DNA from 2 places in the Bradyrhizobium sp. 155 genome. Region 2 is predicted to be linked to the other one. Evidence: predicted binding sites of a transcription regulator. Region 2 holds the regulator's gene; the other holds the start of a gene.
The links. The regulator PhoB, encoded in region 2, activates phosphate uptake and scavenging genes when phosphate is short. The targets are predictions, from matches to a motif close to TGTCATNNANCTGTCAT.
Positions count from the first base shown of each region.

Region 1: the regulator PhoB is predicted to act here: its motif matches at 1,852-1,868, upstream of IVA93_RS00820 (DUF2794 domain-containing protein).

Region 1 is NZ_CP064704.1:163,105-166,515, reverse strand. It holds gene IVA93_RS00830 (Bax inhibitor-1/YccA family protein) at 1-569, shown strand, start outside; gene IVA93_RS00825 (GNAT family N-acetyltransferase) at 798-1,328, shown strand; gene IVA93_RS00820 (DUF2794 domain-containing protein) at 1,421-1,789, opposite strand; gene IVA93_RS00815 (DUF1223 domain-containing protein) at 2,382-3,158, opposite strand; gene acnA (aconitate hydratase AcnA) at 3,393-3,411, opposite strand, start outside.
Region 2 is NZ_CP064704.1:7,377,358-7,380,768, forward strand. It holds gene IVA93_RS35060 (GcrA family cell cycle regulator) at 75-587, shown strand; gene phoB (phosphate regulon transcriptional regulator PhoB) at 826-1,533, opposite strand; gene phoU (phosphate signaling complex protein PhoU) at 1,556-2,272, opposite strand; gene pstB (phosphate ABC transporter ATP-binding protein PstB) at 2,283-3,104, opposite strand; gene pstA (phosphate ABC transporter permease PstA) at 3,101-3,411, opposite strand, start outside.

The DNA.
Region 1 (3,411 bases), 660 kb from region 2:
CGCCGTTCGGCTACGCGATGTTCGTCAGCCCCCTGAAGTGGCTGTTCATGCTCGCGCCGCTCGCCATGGTGTTCGTGATCTCGGCAGGCATCAACCGGCTCGCTCCTTCGACCGCCCAGATCCTGTTCTGGGTGTTCGCGGCACTGATGGGCGTCTCGCTGTCCTCGATCTTCCTGGTGTTCACGCACACCTCGATCGTCCGGGTGTTCTTCATCACCGCGGCGACTTTCGGCGCGCTCAGCCTCTACGGTTACACCACCAAGCGTGACATGAGCGGAATGGGTTCGTTCCTGTTCATGGGCCTGATCGGCATCGTCATCGCGAGCCTGGTGAACCTGTTCCTGGCGAGCTCGGTGCTGCAGTTCGTCGTGTCGGTGGTCGGCGTGCTGGTGTTCGCGGGCCTCACCGCCTGGGATACCCAGCGGCTGAAGAACGACTACATCTACGGTTACGCTTCGGCCGGCGGTGACATCGCAGAGCGTGCGGCCATCACCGGCGCGCTGTCGCTGTACCTGAACTTCATCAACTTGTTCACGCTGCTCCTGCAGCTCCTCGGCCAGCGCGACTAAGCGCCAGCCCAGAGTGGACGACAGCAACCCCCGGCCGAGAGGCCGGGGTTTTTGTTTGGGGCGAGCCTCTCAACACCCACCGTCATTGCGAGCGCAGCGAAGCAATCCAGAGTCCCTCCGCTGGTGCATTTCTGGATTGCTTCGTCGCAAGGGCTCCTCGCAAGGACGGAGTATGAGGAAGCACGGTTGCCTCTTCCAGCCGCCCCGGGAAGGCTCTAATCTTGCGGCATGTCCGCACCCGATATCAGGCCCACCACCGAGGCCGACCTCCCCGCCATCACGGCCATCTATCGGCAGGCTGTCCGCGAGGGCACCGCGACGTTCGAGCTGGAGCCGCCCGACCTTGCCGAGATGACGCGCCGCTACCGCACGCTGATCGACGGCGGCTACCCCTATTTCGTCGCCATCCTCGACGGGCGCGTCGCCGGCTACGCCTATGCCGGTGCCTACCGGCCCCGCCCGGCCTACCGCTTCACGGTCGAGAACTCGATCTATCTCGATCCATCCTTCCACCGCCGCGGCATCGGGGCGCTCCTGCTGGAGCGGCTGATCGTCGAATGCGAGGCACGCGGCTTCCGTCAGATGATCGCGGTAATTGGGGATTCCACCAATGCCGGCTCGATCGGCGTGCACACCAGGGCCGGCTTCAAAATGATCGGCACGCATCCCAGCGTCGGGCTGAAATTCGGCCGCTGGCTGGACACGGTAATGATGCAGCGGAGCCTCGGCGAGGGCGCCAAGAGCGTGCCGGGGAAGTAAGGCCCGTAGCCCGGGTGAGCGAAGCGATACCCGGGAACGCTGCAAGCAAAGACCCGGATGTCGCTACGCTCATCCGGGCTACTGGATCCCTGCTACACCACCGCCAATTTGCGATCGATCACCAGGAGCACGCGCTCCAGTTCGTGGCCGCGGCGCAGGATCAAGCCCGTCGCCGAGATCACGCTGTACATGCCCTGCTTGCGCGCGAGGCGCGGATCCTTCTCGATACGATAGATCGGCACTTCCGAGGCGCGGCGAAAGACCGAGAACACAGCGCGATCCCTGAGGAAGTCGATGGCATAGTCGCGCCACTCGCCTTCGGCAACCATCCGGCCGTAGAGATTGAGAATACGGTGCAGCTCGAGCCGGTTGAACGTCACGCGGCTCAGTTGCGCATTCGAAGCGGCGGGGCGCGCCGCCGCACGCTGTTCGCTCGGATCGGTATCCTCCGACAGACTCATAGGCCGCCTCCTGTCGCATCAGCATGACCGCGTCCGCGAAGACCGTCCCTCGACCGCGGATCATGACGGTTGCATGATTGCGCCAACTGTTCCCCACCGCAAGGGCCCTTGGAAGGACCTTGGAATCGGAGCCAATCCGCCCACACGCAGCGGTGGAACTCTGTCGCGGCAAACCGTCACGGGATCGTTAGCAGGAATCATAGTGTCGCCGCTTTTCCGCCAAGCGACTGCCGCCCTGCGTTGCGAAAAGACCTATGTGCGTTGACCCGGTCCTTTCGGTTCCGGATTCCTCAGCCCCCAGCCCCCCGGGGCCGTCAGGATCGGGTCTGTTCGCACGACAAGGAGGGCCAACGCGAGTTGGTCCTTTTTTGTTTGAGTCGAATTGTTTGGGTCGGGATGTTTCTGCCTCGACGGATATCTCAGCATCTCAGCAAAAACCCTTTCCCCTCATCCTGAGGAGCCGCGAAGCGGCGTCTCGAAGGATCGAGGCCGAGCTGCCTCAGCAGGGCCTGCATGGTTCGAGACGGCGCTGACGCGCCTCCTCACCATGAGGATTGAGAGTGTGCTTGAGTCGGACGATTCGAAGTGCGCGTCAGTGCAGCGACGTGTACGCCGCGCCCAGCATCGGGCCCGGTCTCTCCCGGCTGCCGTCCTGGACATAGACCACGGCACCGTCGACGCCGTCACGCGTGAGGTTCTCGATCGGCACCGTCCAGCTTTCCGGGCGGCCGGTCCAGTCGCCGACCTTCAGCAGGTTGCGCACCACGTTGTGATAGATCACTTGCTGTCCGCGATTTTCGCCGCGACTGATCGCGATCGGCACCGACCTCGCAATCGAGCAGATCCAGACCTCGCCGTGGGACGCCGTCGGCTCCTTGCTCGCGGCCACCGAGACGTTGATCTGCTTGCCCGCGAGCGACATCGTCACCGGCACGCTCATCACACCAGTGCCCGTCTCGGTTTTGCCGATGGCGCTTTCGATGCCGGTGCGGTCGCTGCCGACGACATGCGTGGAGCCGTTGACCACGACCTGCGGCGTGTAGACTTCGCGGTCGCCGCGCATGCGCGAATACGCACGCTGCCGTGCAGAGAAGCGCGAATCGGCCAATGTGTCCTTCCAGCCGAGATAGTCCCAATAGTCGATCGGCATGCTCAGCGCGATGATCGAGGGATCGCGGGCGAGGTCGCCGATGATCTTGTCGGCCGGCGGGCAGGAGGAGCAGCCCTGCGAGGTAAACAACTCGACAACGGCGCGGGGATCAGCCTCGGCAGGGCGGATGACGGCGACGATTGCACAGAGACCAAGAGCTCCCGACCAGAGGGCACCGGACCAGCGTGAAACCAGATGAGAAGCCGTCATTGTTGTCATGTCGAACGCCGCACACCATTGCTCGTGAGAGGGAAATCTTACCGCCGGATGGTCACCGTAATCTTACGGGCCTCACACATTTGTTGTCCGTCCAAGAACCGTACAAGGGGAGGTTCTGTGCCGGGCGGGCCCATCTGAAGCCTGCCGCAAACGCGTGAAGGCGGCCTTGTGATAGGCCGCCTTCGTGTAACCTACTACTCACTTCGCAGTGAGCCACCGTTCACAAATCCGCGCTTACGCCGCGAGCTTGCGT
Region 2 (3,411 bases):
CACGGGTTTTTGAAGGCTTAGGCATTCGCTGCGAGGCCCCAGGATGGCTGGCGCGCAGCGAGGGAAAGGGTGCAATGACGGTTTTGACCTGGTCCGATGATCGCGTCGAGCAGCTGAAAAAGCTCTGGGAGGCCGGACTTTCGGCCAGCCAGATCGCGGCGGAGCTCGGCAATGTGACCCGCAATGCCGTGATCGGCAAAGTGCACAGGCTCGGCCTTTCGGGCCGCGCCAAGAGCCCATCATCGGCAGCGCCGCGGCCGCGCAAGGCGCGCCCCGCGCAGCACATGATGCGGGTGAGCCGCCCGATCTCGCGCGGCAACACCGCGCTGGCGCAGGCCTTCGAGGTCGAGGCTGAGCCGGATCCGGTCACCTACGACAACGTGGTGCCGATGAGCCAGCGGCTGTCGCTGCTGGAATTGAACGAGGCGACCTGCCACTGGCCGGTCGGCGATCCCTCGAGCCCGGACTTCTTCTTCTGCGGTGGAAGGGCGCTGTCCGGACTGCCCTATTGCGCCCAGCACTCGCGCGTTGCGTACCAGCCCGCGTCGGATCGGCGCCGCGCACCGGTAAAGCCGGGTCCCCGTTAGTCGTCACGCGAAGACAGTTCAACAATTTCAGTGTCGTCCCGGCCTAGTGCGCAATTGCGCACGGGGGGCCGGGACCCATACTCCGAGCACGCAATAATCGTGCGGAAGGGGTCACTCCGAGTCTTCGCCAAACCACGTTCGGTGGTTATGGGTCCCGGATCAGCGCTCGCTTCGCTCGCTTGTCCGGGACGACGGCTGAGAATGCAGGGACAGCTCGCCAACAAACAAGCCTGCAACCCTACACCTGCTCCGCCTTCGCGAAGCGATCATCCAGCGCGTAGCCGGCGCCGCGGACGGTGCGGATCGGGTCCTGCTCGCGGCCGAGATTGAGCAGCTTGCGCAGGCGGCCGATATGCACGTCGACGGTGCGCTCGTCGATATAGATGTCGCGGCCCCAGACGCTGTCGAGCAGCTGCTCGCGCGAGAACACCCGTCCCGGATGCTCCAGGAAGAACTCCAGCAGGCGATATTCGGTCGGACCGAGATCGATCGGCCGGCCCGAGCGCGCCACGCGGCGCTTGTCACGGTCGAGCTCGATGTCGCCAAAAGCAAGGACGGTGGCGAGGCGCTCCGGGCTCGCGCGCCGCAGCAGGCCTTTCACGCGCGCCAGCAGCTCCGGCACCGAGAACGGCTTGACGATGTAATCGTCGGCGCCGGTCGCAAGACCCCGCACCCGCTCGCTCTCCTCGCCGCGCGCGGTGAGCATGATGATCGGGAGCTGCTTGGTCTCGGGACGGGTGCGAAGCCGCCGGCACAATTCGATGCCTGACAGGCCCGGCAGCATCCAGTCGAGCACGATCAGATCGGGGATGTGCTCCTTGAGGCGGGTGTCGGCGTCGTCGCCGCGCATCACCGTCTCGACGTCATAGCCGTCGCCTTCGAGGTTGTAGCGGAGAAGCTCGGTCAGGGCTTCCTCGTCCTCAACCACCATAATGCGTGCGCCCATCGGGTCGTCGCTCCTTAAGTCTTCAGGTGTTCGGTACCGTGTTGGCAAAGGTCGTCATGTCGCCCTTCGGCCGCTTGTCGGTGATCGCCTGGCCCTCGATCATGTAGAACACGGTCTCGGCGATATTGGTGGCGTGGTCGCCGATCCGCTCGATGTTCTTGGCGCAGAACATCAGATGGATGCAGAACGAGATATTGCGCGGATCCTCCATCATGTACGTGAGGAGTTCGCGGAACAGCGAGGTGCAGATGGCGTCGACTTCCTCGTCGCCCTTCCACACCGCCATCGCCGCCGGCAAATCATGCGCGGCATAGGCGTCCAGCACCGACTTGACCTGCTGCTGCACGAGGTCGGTCATGTGCTCGAGGCCGCGGAACAGCTTGAGCGGATGGAAGTCCGTCTCCAGCGCCGCGACGCGCTTGCCCATGTTCTTGGCGAGGTCGCCGATGCGCTCGAGATCGGTCGCGACGCGCATGGCGCCGACGATCTCGCGCAGATCGACCGCCATCGGCTGGCGGCGGGCGATGGTGAGCACCGCACGCTCCTCGATGCGCTTCTGCAGCGCGTCGAGCTCGGTGTCGATGGCGACGACGCGCTGGCCGAGCGGGACGTCGCGGCGGATCAGCGCGTCGACGGACTCGACGATCATGCGCTCGGCGATGCCGCCCATCTCGGCGACCAGGCGAGTGAGTTCCTGGAGGTCGGTGTCGAAAGCCTTTGCGGTATGTTCAGAACCCATGTCGCGTCTCCTAGCCGAACCGGCCGGTGATGTAATCCTGCGTGCGCCGATCTGACGGCGACGTGAAGATCTTGCTGGTGTCGTCGAACTCTATCAGCTCGCCGAGATACATGAAGGCGGTCTTGTCGGAGACGCGCGCCGCCTGTTGCATGTTGTGGGTGACGATAGCGATCGTGTAATCCTCGGACAGCTCCTGGATCAGCTCCTCGACCTTGGCGGTCGAGATCGGGTCGAGCGCCGAACAGGGTTCGTCGAACAGGATCACCTCGGGCCGCACCGCGACGGTGCGGGCGATGCAGAGGCGCTGCTGCTGGCCGCCGGAGAGCGACAGGCCGGAGGCGTTGAGCTTGTCCTTGACCTCGTTCCACAGCGCGCCGCCGCGCAGCGCCTTCTCGACGCGGCCGTCCATCTCGGACTTCGAGATCTTCTCATAGAGACGGATGCCGAACGCGATGTTCTCGTAGATCGTCATCGGGAACGGCGTCGGCTTCTGGAACACCATGCCGACGCGGGCGCGCAGCAAATTGAGGTCCAGCCTGGGGTCGAGAATGTTGGTCTGATCGAGCATGAGCTGACCGGTGGCGCGCTGGCCGGGATAGAGGTCGTACATCCGGTTGAAGATGCGCAGCAGGGTCGACTTGCCGCAGCCCGACGGACCGATGAACGCCGTAACGCGGTTGGCGCCGAGCGTCAGGTTGATGTTCTTCAGCGCATGGTGCTCGCCGTAATAGAAGTCCAGGTTACGCACGGTCACCTTGGGGGGCGCCTCGGGCAGCACCGCCGCGTGCGGCAGTCCACCGGACGCGCTCATCGACACGGAAAGATCACTCATTTTGCGGTCCTCTCGGCGCCAAGGATGCGCGCGAAAATATTAAGGGCAAGAACGGTCAGGGTGATGAGCAGCGCCCCGCTCCAGGCCAACTGCTTCCAATAGGCATAGGGGCTCTGCACGAAGTTGTTGATGGTCACAGGCAGGTTCGCCATCGTCTTGTTCAGGCCGAGGCTGAAGAACTGGTTCGATAGCGCGGTGAACAGCAGCGGCGCGGTTTCACCGGCGACGCGAGCGGTCGCGAGCAGCACGCCGGTGATGAGACCCGATCGGGCAGCACGATAAGCGATCCGCTTGATCACCAGCGAAC